DNA from 4 places in the Gracilibacillus sp. JCM 18860 genome. Region 2 is predicted to be linked to each of the others. Evidence: predicted binding sites of a transcription regulator. Region 2 holds the regulator's gene; each other region holds the start of a gene.

Region 1 (4,684 bases), 650 kb from region 2:
TTGATCCTCATCCTTAAAGTCTAATGAAAATCCCAAACCTTCTGTAAAATATTTTACAGATCGCTCAAAACTTTTGACATTGTACCAAATCGTTAGACCAGGCTTATACATATTTCCCACTCCTCATAGTTAATACCTATATTATATTAACTATAAAAACGGAAGTCAATGAATAAAATTGATAAATGAAATACCATTCCACTATTATTCTTCTGAAAAGTTTGTTTTTCGACTATACAAAGTTCTGATCCTCTAGTATACTAGCATTATATCTAATTATTTATGAAACAGGAGGAATACGATGACAAAGCCTAATAAACCTATTGTGACACATATTTATACAGCAGATCCTTCTGCACATGTTTTTGAGGGAAAACTCTATATTTATCCTTCACATGATTTGGAGCATGATCGTCCATCTAATGATAATGGTGATCAATATGCGATGGAAGATTATCATGTTTTGTCAATGAATGATGTAAGCGCTGCATGTGAGGACCATGGAGAGGTACTTCATGTTAAAGATATACCATGGGCAAGCAAACAGCTATGGGCACCAGATGCTGCCTACAAAAATGGCAAATATTATCTTGTCTTTCCTGCTAGAGATCATGAGAACATTTTCAGAATTGGTGTTGCCACAAGCTCTAGCCCTGCTGGACCTTTTAAGGCAGAAGATAATTATATTCCTGGAAGTTTCAGCATTGATCCAGCTGTCTTTATTGATAACGATGAGAAAGCATATGTTTATTTCGGGGGATTATGGGGCGGTCAGCTAGAAAAATGGCAAACAGGAAGCTTTAATCCTGATGCGGAAGGGCCAGCACCTACTGAACCTGCTTTAGGGCCACAAGTTGCAGAATTAAGTGAGGATATGCTTACATTTAAAGAAGAACCGAAAGAAATTTCCATCGTCGATGAAGATGGTCATCCAATTCTTGCAGGCGATGAGGATCGAAGATTTTTCGAGGGACCATGGGTGCATCAATATAATGGCCTCTATTATCTTTCCTATTCAACAGGAACGACACATAAAATAGTTTATGCTGTTAGTGAAAATCCTCTAGGACCATTTGTCTTTAAAGGAACGATTCTGAAGCCTGTCATTGGTTGGACCACTCACCACTCTATTGTAGAGTTTAAAGGAAAGTGGTATCTGTTCTATCATGACAGCTCCTTATCTAAAGGATTGAATCATCAGCGCTCTGTTAAATTTACTGAATTGACTTATAATGAGGATGGAACGATCCAAACCATTGATCCCTATCCAGAAGACTAATTCCAATGATTACACCCTGTCCATTTACTGGAACAGGGTGTTTTTGTACCAACTACCGATGCATTAACTGCACTCTCGCGTAATCACTCATGTTAGCTGGTGACCATGCTGGTGTCCAAACTAAGTCTACCTCGACATTTTCCACTTCATTTACTTTTTCGATAGCTGTCTTTACCCCTGTAACAATGGTTGCATGGAGAGGACAGCCTGGTGTAGTAAGTGTCATTCTTATTGAGACATTTTTACTCTCTACACTGATATCGTACACGAGACCAAGATCCATGATATTAATATTCAATTCTGGATCGATGACCTCATAAAGGGCTGCTTCTACCTTATCTTTTATGCTCATCGCTTCTGTCCTTTCTACTATTTCCTCAAAATTTGAATAATTGTGATACCATATAAAACAATGGACACAAATAATAAACCTTGAAAAAACTGCATAAGCAGAATATTTTCAGTCAAGAAAGCTATTACTGTTCCAACTATTCCAATGAGAAAGCTACAATAGATGATGATGTCATTCTTTTCATTTATTAAATCTTTTAAGGCTGGAACTTGTTCTTTGCCTATTTTTTTATCATATTTTAATGTCCACCATAGAACGGGAACGATTTTCTTTAAATAACCTAATATACTAAAAATAATCCATGTCATTATATATAGATAAATAAGCACTCCCCATATAACGGCATTTGCTTTCATTAAACTAACTATAAATGCTAGGAAATGAATAACCGAGCCAAAATATATTGCCATTAAAGCAAATCGAAAGGATCTATCTAATTGTCTTCGTAATCTTTTTGCAAGCATTTCTCGAATATCTAATAAAAATAACGTAAAGCCGATCCATAGTAATAACCAACCGATTTGGCTTAAGGTTGAATCATTCATCCAAAAGGATAGAATTAAAAAGAACATACCAAGAAGATAGATAAAATAAGCTTTTTTTATCCACCTCATCGAAAACCCGTGAGCAAGGCTAAACATCGGAACAAGCTTATAGGAAAAACCAATAATTAATAGAGTAAACCACCCGGTAAGCCCAAACAATAAATGGGACGAAAAAATACTTTCATGACGTAGAATCTCCCCATTGCCAATATTCCAAGCAAGCAGGAATCCAGCTATTATCGTGAGAAAAAGGAAAGTAAGTGCCCCAACCACTAGCCCTGTTATCCTATTTTTTTGTTTCTGTGCTTTTATTGTCAGGTACATTTGAAATAAAAACATTAGAATTCCAATTATCGTTATTGCCCCGCCATAGAAAGCAATACTAGGCTTAAGACCAAGCTGAATACTTAATATTAGGATACCGGATATAGTGATAATGTATTGATAAAATCCGAAACGTTCATTCCAAATGGGCGTCAACAGTACCACTGGAATCATTTGATACATAGCGCCCATGACAACCATTACAGCAAAGCCTAATATTAATAAATGAAACGCCATCCATAAGCTCGGAATTCGAAAATAGCCATGGATCAACCATTCTGAATTCCAAAATAAAATAAATTGCGAAGCTACCAGTCCTAGAAAACTTGTTAGAATAAAGGCTAGTGCTAGTTTTATATTTACATGAGAAAAGGAATTATTCATCGTTCATCACCTTTATTTATAAATCGTGATAATGTAGCTACCATCCGATTGTGCTTCACATTCATAATGGATTCCTTGTTCATCCAATTCTTGAAACAAAAACATTGGTCTGCGATCATTGATGATCATAAGCTTTTCACCAGATGTTAATTCCTCTAATTTTTCCAATGTTCGAATCATCGGCTGAGGTGGTTGAAGACCTCTGTTATCTAATTGAATCATTCCCCTTCACCTCCCCTATGACGAAATGTGACAACCCAATGCTTATGACCGATTTTTTCTGCCTCATAGGTAAAACCTCTTCTCTCCATTATCTTAAAGAGAGGAAATGGTTTAAATGGGGCATGTAAAATAAAAGCCTGGTCGTGATCTAACGACTTGACGGCATTCATAATCTTTTGAAAGGGTTCTTTATTTAATCGAAGATCTTCTCTAACATCCAGTTCAATATAGCTATTTTGATTTTCCCTCATCATTATTCCTCCAGAAGTTCTTTCATTAATGATAATCATTCTCGATGAAATTCGATGTGATTTTTGTCACTTAAAGATGACATCAATATCATCATACTTCTAAAGAAAAAAGAGACTTTCCTAAAGGGAACAGTCTCTTGATAACACATTTCCAGGAAACTTTTTAAATAAATCGAGATATTCTACCAACACGGTTTTTTATCATTTACTTGCTAAAATACTTAGTATTTATTTTAGATAAACTTGTAAAGAAACCTTTCCATTGGCGTAAGACCAAACAGTGTTTTCTACTTTTAAGTTAGCATGAAATGCTTCAATCCAAACTTGTTTTGAGTTTAATAATGCTAATAGTTGGGCAGAATGAAGTGTCAACTCTTCAGTTTGTTCATTTTTTTGATACACAAATACAACAGTTATGGAATCTCCTTGACTAGATACAATACTCATTTACTTCACTCCTTAATATTTATACTATTGCATACGAGTAGCCTAAGCATCAGGTTTCACAACAAATATGTCCATAAGAGCACAAATCCTTGATTGTTAATAATCTCCTGTTATAAGAAAAATAATTGGAAGTATACTAAATGCGATGTTTACAATAAAATGACAAATGATTAGAGGAAATAATCTTTTTTGTTTAAGGTAAATAAACCCACTGCCTAATCCCCATACAAAGAATGCCACTGCATAGACAATAGCACCCTGTATACTTGCTGCTAGCATAACGTGCTGTAATGCAAAACCAATGGAAGGAATTATAATACTAATCCATACTCTTTTATATTTTATTATAAACTTTCGTTGTGCATATCCACGGTACATTAGCTCTTCAATCGGTGCATTTAGAAAAGGGAAAATTAATGATATACATGCGGCAAACCATATAAGCCATCTTGGTCGTGTGAAAGAATAATTCTCCACATTTCCAGCAAAAACCGTTTGAAAATGGTGGATAAACTCAGTGCCATACATAATAAACATGGTTCCAATAACAGCTATCACAAATGGAATATACAAAATAAAAAGCCAAAATAAACCGTACAAAATATCTTTCCCTATACGATTTGGATGAAAATCTAATAAATTTTTTATAGAACGTCCTTCTTTTTTAAGTATTCGATATAAAAGCACGTAGCAAATCAAATTGACAACAGTAAAGTAAATGACCGATAAATCAGGTAAAAAGAAAAAATTAGGTTCAAAGCCCAATATTTTTAATAGTATGAAAACAAAAAATAACGTAACAATCAACAACGGAATTCGAATAAATGAGATAATCCATGCATTTTTCATGAAATAGACACCTGCTCCCCTGCTTTATTTA
Region 2 (4,684 bases):
CTGGAAGACATAATTGTGCTTCAAGAGCTGCAAGAGCGGTTTCTAGTTCTTCCATTTCCGCTTCAATTTCCCTTATTCTTCTTTCTTTTTTCCGTTGTTCTCTTTTTAATTCTTTTTCTTTTTTAAAATCCGATTTCGTGCTTGGCTTCGTGTCTATTTCTTTGGATTGCTCCCTTTTCAGTTCTTCCAGCTCTTTTTCCTCTTGTTTTTTCTCTACATAATAATCATAATCACCTAAATATACCGTCGTGTGCTGTGGTTGCATTTCTAGTACCTGTGTCGCCAGCTTATTAATAAAGTAGCGATCATGGGAAACGAACAATATCGTGCCAGGATAATCGATAAGGGCAGATTCCAATATTTCTTTACTATCTAAGTCTAAATGGTTGGTCGGCTCGTCTAAAATTAATAAATTGGCCTTTTCCATCATTAATTTAGCAAGCGCGAGCCGAGCCTTTTCCCCACCACTAAGAGCTGATACTGGCCGTAGTACATCATCTCCACTAAAAAGAAAGTTTCCTAGAATGGTTCGTATATCCTTTTCGTTCATAAGCGGATAATCATCCCAAAGTTCACTTAGGACATTCTTTTCATGATGCAGTTGTGTCTGTTCCTGATCATAGTAGCCAATTTTCACATTAGCACCTAGTTGTATGGCACCCTTATCAGGATCTAGTTCGCCGATTATATTTTTTAATAATGTAGATTTTCCGACACCATTTGGGCCAACAAGGGCCATGCTCTCACCACGGGTTAGCTCAAGATTAAGATTTTCAAAAGTAAAGGGCTCAGCATTGTTATAACGGAATGCTAGGTCATTTACCTTGAGGACATCATTACCGCTCCTACGCTCCACGTTGAAACTAAATTTGGCAGAGCCCTCATCACCAAGTGGCTTGTCCATTACTTCCATTTTTTCTAACTGTTTGCGTCTGCTTTGTGCTCTTTTCGTCGTGGAGGCTCTCACAATATTTTTCTGTATAAAATCTTCCATTCGCTTTATTTCGGTTTGTTGTTTTTCGTAAAGCTTCCTATCACGTTCATAATTGGCTGCTTTTTGCTTTAAATATTTACTGTAATTACCGTGATACTTCTTCGATTCATGACGCGAAATTTCATAGACAATTTGAACCGTTTTATCAAGGAAGTATCGGTCATGGGATACGATCACAACGGCACCTTGATAGCTGTTTAGATAGCCTTCAAGCCATGTTAAGGTTTGAATATCTAGATGATTGGTTGGCTCATCTAGTATTAGTACATTAGGTTTTGTTAGAAGAAGCTTTCCAAGGGCGAGTCTCGTCTTCTGACCACCACTTAATGTGGCAATCGATGTGTCCCACATGGATTCAGGAAAATCTAGACCGTTTAGAACGGCTTTGATTTCAGGCTCATATTCATAGCCACCAGCTTGCTTAAATGCTTCTTGTTTGCGGTCATAGCTTACTAGTAGTTGTTGATATTTTTCTGTATCTGCTAATAGATCAGAATCTCCCATTTGCTGTTCCATGCTTCTCAGTTCCTTTTCTTCCTTTAACAAATGGGAAAAGATCTTTAACATTTCATCCCAGATCGTTTCTGTAGAATCAAGTCCCGTATGTTGGGCAAGATATCCTAAGGTAACATCCTTTGGTTTATGGATCTCTCCTTCATCATAGCTAAGGTTACCTGCAATTATATTTAATAAGGTAGATTTTCCCGCACCATTTCGACCAACAATGGCAATCCGGTCATTTTGTTTAATTTCTAGTTTTATATTAGATAAGATCAGCTCAGCACCAAATCGTTTGGTTAAATTGTTCACCTGTAAATAAATCATCATCGTTCACCTCAATGATGTAAGTGTATCTAAAAGGCGAACGAACTGCAAGTAAGGGAAGTAGATAGACAAGTGAACAATTTCACGACTTTTTTCTTTTTTTCTGTTAGAATAAAGAGAGAATAATATTTAATGAAGAAATAAGGGGAATAGAGGATGCCTAATCAACATAAAATTCCACAAGCTACAGCGAAGCGATTACCTTTATATTATCGTTTTTTGAATAATTTACATATCCAAGGTAAAGACCGTGTCTCATCAAAGGAACTTAGTCTTGCAATGAAGGTCGACTCTGCTACCATTCGCAGAGATTTTTCGTATTTTGGTGCATTAGGAAAAAAAGGATATGGCTACAATGTCGATTACTTACTCGGCTTTTTCCGTAAAACCTTAGACCAGGATGAGAATACGCCTGTTGTCCTGATTGGTGTCGGGAATTTAGGAACCGCTTTTTTAAATTATAATTTTACCAAAAACAATAATACGAAGATAGAAGTGGCATTTGATGCGGATCCAATCAAGGTAGGAACAGAGATTCGAAATGTCAATGTTCATCATATAGATGAATTAGAAGAAAAAATAGGAGATATTCAGGTAGCTATTCTTACCGTACCAGTTTCTGAAGCGCAGTCTATGGCAGATCGACTGGTGAAAGCAGGAATAAAAGGTATCTTAAACTTTACCCCTGCAAGGATTACCGTTCCAGATAATGTTCGCGTCCACCATATTGACCTATCAGTAGAGCTGCAGTCACTCGTTTATTTTATGAAGCATTATCCATTAGAAATAGAGGAAAAATAAGAAGTGCTGATGAGAGGCACTTCTTATTTTTTCTTCGCCTTTTTAATTTTAAAATGTAAGCTTACTAGTCGTATTGCAACAACGAAATCAATGGTAGCAAAAAACGCTAATGCAAGTGTAATGAAATTAAATACCGTATCATCGGCAGATTTTATGCCAATATAGATAAATAATGAGCCCAAAATGAAATAGATGATGGCAGAGCCCAATGGTGAAAATCTCATGTTTTTAAAAGCCCCCAACTAAGATGAACTGTACCTGTTCTAGCATTTGTTCCATTTCTTCTGGATCAAGTGATAATTGCCCAATGACTGCAAATGTGTTCATCGCCATATGTGCAAGAATAGGTACGAGAATTCTTTTGGTTTCGACATAGATAAAGGCAAGCACAAATGCAACTGCTATATAGGTTAAGAGATGACTGAAATCGTTATGCAAGACAGCAAATAAAACCCCTGAAATAATTCCGGCAAAGAAGAAGTTCATTTTTTTATATAGGGAACCAAAAATCGCTTTACGGAATACGAGCTCCTCCAGGATTGGACCTAAAATAGAAATAAGAATAATAAATATTGGTGCTTGTCTCGCTACTTGCATCAATTGCATCGTATTTTCAGAACCAACTGGTGCACCAAATACAAAACGTTCAATGACGGTGGATGCTACCTGAGCAATTAATACTAAGAAGAAACCGAGTATTGTCCATAATACAATTTGTCCAATTCTTTTATCCCGTGATTGAAAGAAAGAATTGATTTCATCTCTTAGTAAATAGCAAGAGATAATCAAAGCAAGAACGAAGCTACCGATATTCCATCCAACCATTAATGTTAATGGATCTACGTTTGTGTACAACCGAAATGGTATAACAAGAAAAGCTGACAATTGTACCGCAACATAGGTAAGAATTATATAAATATACTTGGCAGGCAAATTCAAACGACTCCTTTTTATTTTTTTCTTACATGATACGTATTTTAACATAATTTTAGAATAAAATTGAAATAGTTCGTCTAAAGTTATTTTTAAATAAATGTGTTGTTCTTAAAAATAATAGATGGTGTCCCTCTGCTTACTCCACGAAGCTCAAAACCCCTTTTATTGAAACCACACTTTATTAGGGTTCCTACAATAATAAAAACTCATACTAGTACGGCTGTTTGGAAATGCCGTAAAATTGCAAAGAGATCGATAGCATTCCCATTAACAAGAGATATTAAAAAATTTTTAAAAAAATTTATACTTTGTACTTGCAAAAAAAAATAGATTTCATTATTATAATAATTGTGTTAGCACTCAGGGTGATCGAGTGCTAAAATGATAAAAATCTAAATAAAGTCAATTTCAAGGAGGTTTTTAAACATGCTAAAACCATTAGGTGATCGTGTCATTATTGAGCTTGTAGAGCAAGAAGAAAAAACAGCGAGTGGGATTGTTCTTCCAGATTCTGCGAAAGAAAAACCACAAGAAGGTAAGGTAGTAGCTGTTGGTTCTGGTCGTGTAACGGAAAATGGTGAGAAAGTGGCGCTTGAAGTTGAAGAAGGAAACAACATTATTTTCTCAAAATTTGCCGGTACAGAAGTGAAGTATGAAGGTAAAGAATACTTAATTCTTCGTGAAAGTGATATTTTAGCGATTATCGGCTAAGTATGTAGCGAAGTACGTTTGGATAAATATCATATCATTTAAATATTCAGGGAGGTATTTTTCATGGCTAAAGAAATTAAATTTAGTGAAGATGCACGTCGCGCAATGCTACGTGGGGTAGATACACTTGCGAATGCAGTTAAAGTAACATTAGGACCAAAAGGTCGTAACGTTGTATTAGATAAGAAGTATGGTTCTCCACTTATTACAAACGATGGGGTAACTATTGCTAAAGAAATCGAATTAGAAGATAAATTCGAAAACATGGGTGCTCAATTAGTATCAGAGGTAGCATCTCAAACAAATGATGTTGCAGGTGATGGTACAACAACTGCTACAGTACTCGCTCAAGCAATGATCCAGGAAGGCTTGAAAAACGTAGCTTCTGGTGCGAATCCAGTAGGGGTGCGCCGTGGT
Region 3 (4,684 bases), 510 kb from region 2:
CAAACGGAAAAAATCACTTTACTGATGAACAAAGACAATTATTAGCAAAAAATGAGATAAAAGTGATAGAGGATGGAATTAAGAGTTTACAAGGAGAAAATGGACAGCTGCAAAGGGTTATCTTTCAAAATGGGCAAGAAATCGAAAGAGAAGGGGGCTTTGTTGCAACAAGGCTCGAGCAAGCATCAACATTAGGACAGACGATAGGTTGTGAGATCAATGAGATGGGTGGCATCCAAACAGATAAGGTCGGACGCACGAACATAGAAGGAGTCTATGCATGTGGTGACCTATCTTTACAAGCGCCTCCTCAACTAATTACTGCTGCTGCTCAGGGCAGTATAGCGGCAAGTACGATAGTGGGAGACCTTGTAAATGAGGATTTTTAAAGAAAAGGGAGGAAGACAGGATGGAAGGAAAAAAGCATTTTATGAAAAAGGTTGAATTTCTCGAAAATCCGGAAAAAAGAGGAGGTATATTGCCAGAAGAGCTTTTAGATATGCTACCTATTCAACAAACTGATACTTTTTTAGACCTTGGTGCAGGGACAGGATATTTGACAATTCCAGCAGCTAAGAGGGTAAAAGGGTCTGTGTTTGCACTGGATATAGATGACCAAATGCTAGCATTGATCCATTCCAAAGCAAAAAAAGAGCATCTCACCAACATTCAAACAATTAATAGCCGAATCGAAGATATTTCATTACCAAGCCATTCTATTGATTTCTCGATAGCTTCTTTAGTACTTCATGAAATTGAGCCATTATCTGAATCACTTCAGCAAATTAAGCGAGTGCTTAAATCAGGTGGATATTTTGTCTGTGTAGAATTCGAAAAAAAGGACAGCCCTGCTCCTCATCATCCGAGAATTTCCTCCACCATGATGGAAGAAAAAATACGAAATACTGGACTCGAAGTAATAGAAAGATATCCGAAAGAAGAAATCTACATTATCGTTGCGCAAAAGCCTTAACATGAAAGAGAGGGTAGAGCTATCCTCTCTTTATTATTTATTGTGAATATAATCACAATAAATGTTAATTATATTCCTACTATCACATCACTTAAAACACGATAAATGTAAGTGTTTACTAATAAAATGCTTATAATCAAAAAAACAAAGTTCACAAATTTCTCACAAATATTGTGAAATATTTCACAAATAACATGTTATACTAATGTTGTAGAAAATAATTCATTTTTGGCCATTATGATCATGATAGAAGATTTGACTGAAGGGAGAAATTCATTATGTTTAACGAAAAAATCAATCGTGTCGTCTTAATTGGTGCTGGAGCAGTAGGCTGTAGCTATGCTTATTCAATGATTAATCAAGGGGTAGCGGAGGAGTTAGTTCTTATTGATGTTAATGAAGCAAAAGCAGAAGGGGAAGTAAGAGACCTCAATCATGGCATGGCCTTCTCTCCTTCTCCATTAAAGGTTTGGAATGGGAGCTATAAGGATTGCAAGGATGCCGATCTCGTTGTGATCACGGCAGGCTTAGCCCAAAAGCCAGGGGAAACTCGCCTGCAATTAGTCGAAAAAAACACGAGGATTTTTAAGAAAATCGTCCAAAATGTCATGGGAAATGGATTTGATGGGATCTTTCTAGTCGCCACAAATCCTGTGGATATTTTAACTTACGTCACGTGGAAGGAATCTGGACTTTCTAAAGAGCGGGTCATCGGATCTGGAACCGTACTAGATTCTGCTCGTCTTCGCTTCAGTCTTGGAGAGTATTTCAATGTTGATACGAGAAATGTTCATGCCTATATTATTGGTGAACATGGAGATACAGAATTACCAGTATGGAGCAGTGCCATGATAGGTGCTGAAAGATTAGAAACAATGATTGCAAGGAGAGAGGAAAATCAAGCTTGCTTAGACGAAATCTTTACGAATGTACGTGATGCGGCATATCACATTATTGAACGAAAAGGAGCCACGAACTACGGGATCGGGATGTCCCTTATGCGCATCACCAAAGCGATTTTGCACAATGAGAATTCTATCTTAACTGTATCTGCTTATCTAGACGGAGAATACGGTCAAAAGGATGTATATATAGGTGTCCCTGCTGTTATTAATCGAAGTGGGATTCGAGAAGTGATGGAGATTGAGCTAAGCGATAAGGAAAGAGAACAATTGGAGCACTCTACAGCTGTATTAAAGGAGACCATCGCACCACTAGAATAGTAAAAAGTTAGAAGGGTGAAGAAATGAAAATGAAGAAAAATGCCCGAAATGGTTATTTTATGATGGCTGTATTATGGCTAGCCTATGTGACATTTGCAATGAATTGGGTAGCGGGGTCTTCTTTAACCCCGCAAATTACCCAAACTTTTTTTAATGGCCCAGTTGATCCGCTGATAGCTGAGTTAGTCAATTATTCCATCACAACCGCTCGTGTTTTTGCCAATATATTAGCAGCTGTCGTCTTAATGAAATTAGGTCCAAAAAAAGCTGCAGGCATAGCGATTGCTTTGTTGACGATGGGGCTTGTTGCTATTTATTTGCCAAACTATTGGGCTTATACCATTGCTAGAATGATAATGGCTGTAGGTGGATCCATGGTTATCATTTATATGAATCCAGTAGTAGCACACTATATTACTAACCCGAAAACAAAGCTCCGTATCAATGCAGCAAATACGGTTGCTTATAATGCGGGTGCCTTTATCGTGGCGATGTTATTTACTCTATTTTCCAATCAAATGATTGCGAATTGGCGCCTTACACTTACCTTTTTTGCCTCACTAACACTCGTATTTTTTATTGGTTGGCTAATCAAGGCAGAAAACTTTGAAACAAAAGAGGCATTCCAAGGCGACAGCTATGGATATAAAGATGCACTGAAGGATAGTTTTATTTGGCGTTATGGCTTAGCCTTTGCTGCGTTTTTAACCTTATATGTTTCCTCTCTTGTAAGCTTTAAAACGATTTTTGATCAATATACATTATTAAATGGCTCTCTTACGAACCTATTAATCTCTGGTTTTGGAATAATGGGGACATTTGCTGGAATCCGAATTGGAAATAAAGATATCGAGAGAAAACCGGTGCTTGCTATTTGTGGAGTTGTCATGGTTGGTGCATTCGGCTTGGCATTAATGCTAGCGAATAGTGTACCAGTACTAGCCTATATCTTAATTGCTGGATCCGGGTTTGCGATGTATATTCAGTATCCAATTTTTTTAAACCTTCCCCATGAATTAGCGGGGGTGACGCCACAGAAATTAACGATTATGTTCGGTCTGTTTTGGGCATTAGCCTATGCAGGACAGACAATTGCTACGATTATTTGGAGCTTTCTTTTAGGCCATGCGGGCTACGCACCTGCTATGATTTTCTTTATCGCGGTAGCTAGTCTTTATATTGTTTTAGTGGCTACCTTCCCAGAAACGAAGAAAAAGGTAGAGGTACTAGCCATGGAAAAAGCAGTGTAGTGCCAAGGATGATGGGTGCCCACCCTATTTCGCGCTGAGCACCCAATTTACCGTCTTGAACTCACATTTCATTTTGTGAGCTTACATAATATTGGGCTGAGCTCACCATTTAATAACAGGACCGCACAATATAAGAATAGGATATCACAATAATGTTACCACCACATATCCCTCTCACCTGTCTAATAAAAATGTAATCGTTATCACTGTAATAGCCTAAAAAATGTAATGTTCCCCTTGTTAAAATGAGGATTAGGAGGTGGCATATTAACCTAAAGCCCCCCTAGAAATGGAGGAATATAGATGAAAAAAATTTGGTTATGTCTTTTGGTTTTTGTATTAGTACTATCCTCTATACCATTTACAGCATGGGCAACCCCATCACAAGACCCACCTTTTATCGATGATCACTTTGAAGACCTAGATTTGAATAAAGCACCAGAGGATTATCAGATTGGACCAGACCCACAAAATGATATAAATAACGTGATGGTCGCGGAGGTGCCGCCAACCTCAATCGGCAATGATTCCAAGAAGGCAATGAAGCTACATGATGAAGGTGGGACAAATGTGACAGCACAGAAAGTTTTTCAGCAACAAAATGGTACGATAATTACAGAATTTGATTTTATGCAGCCAAGGATGGCAGGGACCTCCAAGTTTTTTCAACTAAAAAATGCTGAAGGGAATAAAACAGCTCTATCCTTAGAATTACGAAAGCCGGCTGGTGAAGAGGAGTATACCTTTGTTTATTCCGATAATGGTGCCTATGTAAAATTAACCGATCCCCCTATAGATCATCAGTGGTATCATTTCAAAATTATCGCTAATACCGTTACGTCAACAATAGATATATACATAGATGGGGAGCTTGTAGCAGGGGAGGTTGCTTTTTTAGATGACTTTTCAGAAGACGGGATTGCGCGGATTGCTTCTGCAACTCCTGGCAGTGGGGGAGGCCATCTTTATTTTGACAATATAAAAGTGTACCCTGCTCCCACCACTGCACCCGAAGGATTGAGAGCTATTAGTGGTAATGAGAAAGTACAGCTGTTTTGGGAGGTAAGTGATGGTGCGCTTTCCTATAATGTAAAACGGCGGGAAGTAAGTGAAGAGGCCTTTGTGACCATTGCATCCAATATTAACGATACAACGTACGTTGATACCGAACTTGTCAATGGGACAACCTATTATTATGTGGTTACGAGTAATGGGGAAAAGGGAGAGAGTGAATTTTC
Region 4 (4,684 bases), 1.3 Mb from region 2:
TCAGCCTATCAGCTATAGCTTTCAACAGCCAAAGCTATCACAGGATTTGCGTTTTCATTTACCTAGCTCCTTTACATTACAGCCAGGGGAAAAGAAAGAGATTGAAATAGAAGCAATACTTCAAGCAAAGCAGCAGCCAGAACCTTTCCTGCAAGGTTATCTTTATCTCAATGATCATCCGATACCTTACTTGTATGTGACCGAAGCAGCTGATGTTCCGATGGCAATGGGACTTGAATTCTACTTAGAACCATTTGATGGTCAGTATCACTATCAGTTGTACATGGTAGAGGATGCAGAAAGTGTGACGGTTGATTTATATGATGACAAAACATTTGCATTTAAAGAAACCATTTTACAGTTAAACGACCAGTCAAAAGGAGTGGTCGAAGGTAGCTTAAAGAAAGATAGGATACCAGCTAAAGGGAGCTATGTGGCAAATATCACGGTGATCACGACAAATGGAGAAAAATATCAATACCAAACACCAATTCTGATAGAAGATACACTCCGTCAAGAATAAGCAACTTGATGGAGTGTATATCATTTAATCTTTCGAATTGCGAAATAATTGTCACAAATTGTTCGAAAACAATAAAAAAATAGCTCAGATTTGAATATTCGAGGATTTTGGACAAAATACTCGTATCTTGTCCGTATATTCTGAGATTTTGTCTTGAAAATGGATTGACAATAATCGTGCCCTATTGTATGCTATTTGATGGTAGATGATAAGGTTTGCATAACTGTGACAAATTTTTCTATATATAGGAATTTTTCCGCGAAATCAACCTTTTTACCCTATACATAATTTTTGTATACGTGAAATATGGAGTGATGCAGTTTGACATCACCAGGGAGTAAAAGACCACTACAAGGCTTAGCGATCACAAGCGCCATCCTATCACAATTGGCTGGTGGTCCATTAATTGGATTGTGGCTTGGTAGCTGGCTAGATCGGTATTTTACAACAAAACCACTCTTTTTAATCATCGGTCTACTTTTAGGTCTAGGAGCCGGTTTATACGGAACTATTCATTACGTAAGAGAAATAACGGGAGACGAAGAATAATGGATCAATACAAAAAAATGATAACCCGTCAACGTAAATGGATGTTCTACCTTCTTGCACTTTTCGTACTAGGCTGGGGTTTTACCTCCTATACTAGTATCTTCCTCGGACTTCTCCTAGGAACAACATTGAGTTTTTATAACCTTTGGTTGATGCAAAGGAAAGTGGAACGATTCGGTCGTGCCGCAGCAGATGGCGGTAGAGTAAATGGAATCGGGACATTTACCAGACTTGCAACCGCAGCATTAGCAGTTCTCATTGCAATGCGATTCGAAGAACATTTCCATTTTTTATCTGTAATTATTGGATTAATAACAGCCTATGTTGTTATTATGATAGATTTTGCTCTATTTAGAAAACAAGACTAGCACAAGGAAGTGAGGTGAAGCAATTGGATCACGAATCACCGATGTTATACGATCTATGGGGAATTCCATGGTTAGACTTTAACCTAGCAACGGTTTTGATGACATTTATCACCTGTGTCATAGTTTTCTTTATTTGCTTTTTTGCATCAAGAAGATTGCAAATGAAGCCTAAAGGATTTCAGAACTTTATGGAATGGATTATCGATTTTGTTAAAGGCATTATCGGGGATACCATGGATTGGAAAACAGGAAAGGTATTTTTACCACTAGGATTAACATTAATTGTTTTTCTTTTTATAAGTAATATTTTAGGTGTTATCACCATGGTAACATTTGGACACACATTATGGTGGAAGTCACCAACCTCAGATGCAACCTTAACCCTATCCTTATCAACAATGGTTATTTTGTTAACACACTATTACGGGATAAAGGTAAAAGGTTTCAAAGAGTATACAAAAGATTATGTCAGACCAGTACCTTTTTTATTACCATTTAAAATCATTGAAGAGTTCACTAATACTCTTACATTAGGTCTACGTCTTTTCGGTAATATTTTCGCTGGTGAAATCTTATTATCTCTTATTACTAAAATGGCAATGATAGCAATTCCTGCCTTTGCCTTCTCCATTATTCCAATGTTGGCTTGGCAAGGATTTAGTTTATTTATTGGAGCAATCCAAGCATTTATTTTCACAATGTTAACAATGGTCTATATGTCTCACAAAGTGAGTTCAGATCATTAATATAATTCCTACTATCAACTACCATTCATCATAATTGATAGTACAAAAAATAAAGCAATAGTTATATATCTTAAAGGAGGAAATAGAATATGGGAGCTTTAGCAGCTGCAATAGCAATTGGTTTAGCGGCACTTGGTGCTGGTTTAGGTAACGGTATGATCGTAAGTCGTACAGTAGAAGGGATTGCACGTCAGCCAGAATTAAGAGGTGCACTTCAAACAACGATGTTTATCGGGGTAGCGTTAGTAGAGGCGATTCCTATTTTCGCCGTTGTAATTGCCTTTATGGTAATGTAATTCATACTTATAACCTGATAGAATGGCGAAGTTCGTCTTAGACAATCTTCGCCATTCCTTTGTAAGTAAGTATCGACAATGATAGAACATAGGATAGATACGATTAATTGTTGGAAGGAGTGAACACTGTGCAAGAACTAGCTAGTGGACTCATCATCAACGCATCCATAGGTGGTTTTCATGGTGGAACAATTTTGTTCTCCCTTTTAAGCTTTGCGATTCTACTTATCCTGCTTAAAAAATTTGCCTGGGGTCCTTTAATGGACAAGATGGAAGAGCGTGAAAATTATATCGCAAATGAAATAGATACTGCTGAGAAGAATCGCGAAATTGCGGAAAAAGCGGCAAAAGAAGCGAATGAGCAGTTAAGTGCAACTCGTAAAGAGGCACAACAAATCATTGAAGAAGCGAAAAAAGCAGGTCAAGAGCAAGAGCAGGCAATTATCCAAGCGGCACAAGAGGCTGCGGCGCGATTGAAGCAATCAGCAGAAGAGGATATTGCACGTGAAAAAGAAAAAGCAATTGAAGCATTACAGGCACAGGTGGCTACATTATCTGTCCAGATTGCTACAAAAGTAATTGAAAAAGAAATCAACAAGGAAGACCAAGAACAATTGATCAGTGACTACATTAAAGAGGTAGGAGAAGAGCGATGAGTAAAGCAAATGTAGCAAAGCGTTATGCAGAAGCTCTATTCCAAATTGGTGTAGAAAAACAAACGATTGATTTTCTTGATACAGAATTAGCAACAGTGAGAGAAGTTTTCGAAACCAATAAAAAGCTTCTTCCATTTCTACAACATCCAAAAGTAGATCATGCTAAAAAGAAAGCACTACTGAAAGAAGCGTTCACAGGCTTTTCGGAGGATGTATTACATACACTTTCGTTACTTGTAGATCGCCACAATGTGTCGATTATTCCCGAGGTAGCACTTCAATTCACGAAGCTTGCAAATGAATCAAAGGGAATGAAAGAAGCCATTGTCTACTCTGTTCGCCCTCTTCAAGAAGAGGAAAAACAAGAGCTTGAAACAACCTTTAAGAAGAAATTAAATGTGAAAGCATTGAAAATAACGAATCAAGTGGATGAATCAATCATCGGTGGTGTCAAGATAAAAGTAGGCAACACGATTTATGATGGTACGATTAAAGGAAAGCTTGATCGATTAGAACGTAAAATAGCAAATGCAAATTAAGGACGATAGGGGTGAATTGGCATGAGCATTAAAGCTGAAGAAATCAGTGCACTGATTAAGCAGCAGATTGAAAGCTATGATTCAGACATCGAAGTAAGTGATGTCGGTACAGTTATCGAGATCGGTGACGGTATCGCTCGTGCACACGGGCTAGATAACGTAATGTCTGGTGAGCTAGTAGAGTTTTCAAACGGTGTCATGGGTATGGCACAGAACTTAGAAGAATCAAATGTTGGGATTGTAATTCTTGGACCATACACAGGTATTCGCGAAGGTGACGAGGTTCGTCGTACTGGTCGTATTATGGAAGTGCCAGTAGGAGAGGAACTAATCGGCCGCGTTGTCAATCCATTGGGACAACCAATCGATGGCAAAGGTACGATTGAAACAACAAAAACTCGTCCAATTGAATCACCAGCACCAGGTGTAATGGATCGTAAATCAGTTGATGAGCCATTACAAACAGGTATTAAAGCAATTGACGCTCTTGTTCCAATTGGTCGTGGTCAACGTGAGTTAATCATTGGGGATCGCCAAACTGGTAAAACAACTGTAGCTGTTGATACTATTCTAAACCAAGCTGATCAAGATATGATCTGTATCTATGTGGCAATTGGCCAAAAGGACTCTACCGTTCGTGGAACAGTAGAAGTTCTCCGTAAGCATGGTGCATTAGATTATACGATTGTCGTATCAGCTGGAGCAAGTGAACCTGCACCATTACAGTACTTAGCGCCATATGCTGGGGTGTCTATGGGGGAAGAGTTCATGTACAACGGAAAGCATGTACTCGTCGTATATGATGATTTATCTAAGCAAGCGAACGCATATCGTGAGCTTTCCCTATTATTACGCCGCCCGCCAGGACGTGAAGCATTCCCAGGGGATGTATTCTACTTACACTCTCGTTTATTGGAGCGTGCAGCGAAGCTTAGTGATGCAAAAGGTGGAGGTTCATTAACAGCACTTCCATTCGTAGAAACACAAGCAGGCGATATTTCTGCCTA

What was found. The regulator Rex, encoded in region 2, represses fermentation and respiration genes when NADH is low (regulators of the CRP and FNR family bind a similar motif). The targets are predictions, from matches to a motif close to TTGTGAAATATTTCACAA.
Region 1: the regulator Rex is predicted to act here: its motif matches at 3,412-3,429, upstream of ACZ5R4_RS06305 (DUF2249 domain-containing protein).
Region 3: the regulator Rex is predicted to act here: its motif matches at 1,145-1,162, upstream of ACZ5R4_RS11960 (L-lactate dehydrogenase).
Region 4: the regulator Rex is predicted to act here: its motif matches at 561-578, upstream of ACZ5R4_RS16195 (AtpZ/AtpI family protein).

Annotation. Positions count from the first base shown of each region.
Region 1 covers NZ_AP043868.1:1,209,004-1,213,687, forward strand. Annotated here, with positions in the region: gene ACZ5R4_RS06280 (VOC family protein) at 1-111, opposite strand, end outside; gene ACZ5R4_RS06285 (family 43 glycosylhydrolase) at 302-1,279, shown strand; gene ACZ5R4_RS06290 (metal-sulfur cluster assembly factor) at 1,332-1,631, opposite strand; gene ACZ5R4_RS06295 (hypothetical protein) at 1,649-2,884, opposite strand; gene ACZ5R4_RS06300 (DUF2249 domain-containing protein) at 2,897-3,103, opposite strand; gene ACZ5R4_RS06305 (DUF2249 domain-containing protein) at 3,103-3,357, opposite strand; gene ACZ5R4_RS06310 (hypothetical protein) at 3,586-3,804, opposite strand; gene ACZ5R4_RS06315 (CPBP family intramembrane glutamic endopeptidase) at 3,901-4,653, opposite strand.
Region 2 covers NZ_AP043868.1:1,859,807-1,864,490, reverse strand. Annotated here, with positions in the region: gene ACZ5R4_RS09470 (ABC-F family ATP-binding cassette domain-containing protein) at 1-1,819, opposite strand, end outside; gene ACZ5R4_RS09465 (redox-sensing transcriptional repressor Rex) at 1,976-2,620, shown strand; gene ACZ5R4_RS09460 (DUF4305 domain-containing protein) at 2,644-2,844, opposite strand; gene ACZ5R4_RS09455 (CPBP family intramembrane glutamic endopeptidase) at 2,849-3,553, opposite strand; gene groES (co-chaperone GroES) at 3,983-4,267, shown strand; gene groL (chaperonin GroEL) at 4,331-4,684, shown strand, end outside.
Region 3 covers NZ_AP043868.1:2,365,292-2,369,975, reverse strand. Annotated here, with positions in the region: gene ACZ5R4_RS11970 (NAD(P)/FAD-dependent oxidoreductase) at 1-389, shown strand, start outside; gene ACZ5R4_RS11965 (class I SAM-dependent methyltransferase) at 410-973, shown strand; gene ACZ5R4_RS11960 (L-lactate dehydrogenase) at 1,252-2,196, shown strand; gene ACZ5R4_RS11955 (MFS transporter) at 2,220-3,446, shown strand; gene ACZ5R4_RS11950 (pectinesterase family protein) at 3,750-4,684, shown strand, end outside.
Region 4 covers NZ_AP043868.1:3,204,037-3,208,720, forward strand. Annotated here, with positions in the region: gene ACZ5R4_RS16190 (S8 family serine peptidase) at 1-523, shown strand, start outside; gene ACZ5R4_RS16195 (AtpZ/AtpI family protein) at 845-1,072, shown strand; gene ACZ5R4_RS16200 (ATP synthase subunit I) at 1,072-1,440, shown strand; gene atpB (F0F1 ATP synthase subunit A) at 1,464-2,186, shown strand; gene atpE (F0F1 ATP synthase subunit C) at 2,276-2,482, shown strand; gene atpF (F0F1 ATP synthase subunit B) at 2,611-3,138, shown strand; gene ACZ5R4_RS16220 (F0F1 ATP synthase subunit delta) at 3,135-3,677, shown strand; gene atpA (F0F1 ATP synthase subunit alpha) at 3,699-4,684, shown strand, end outside.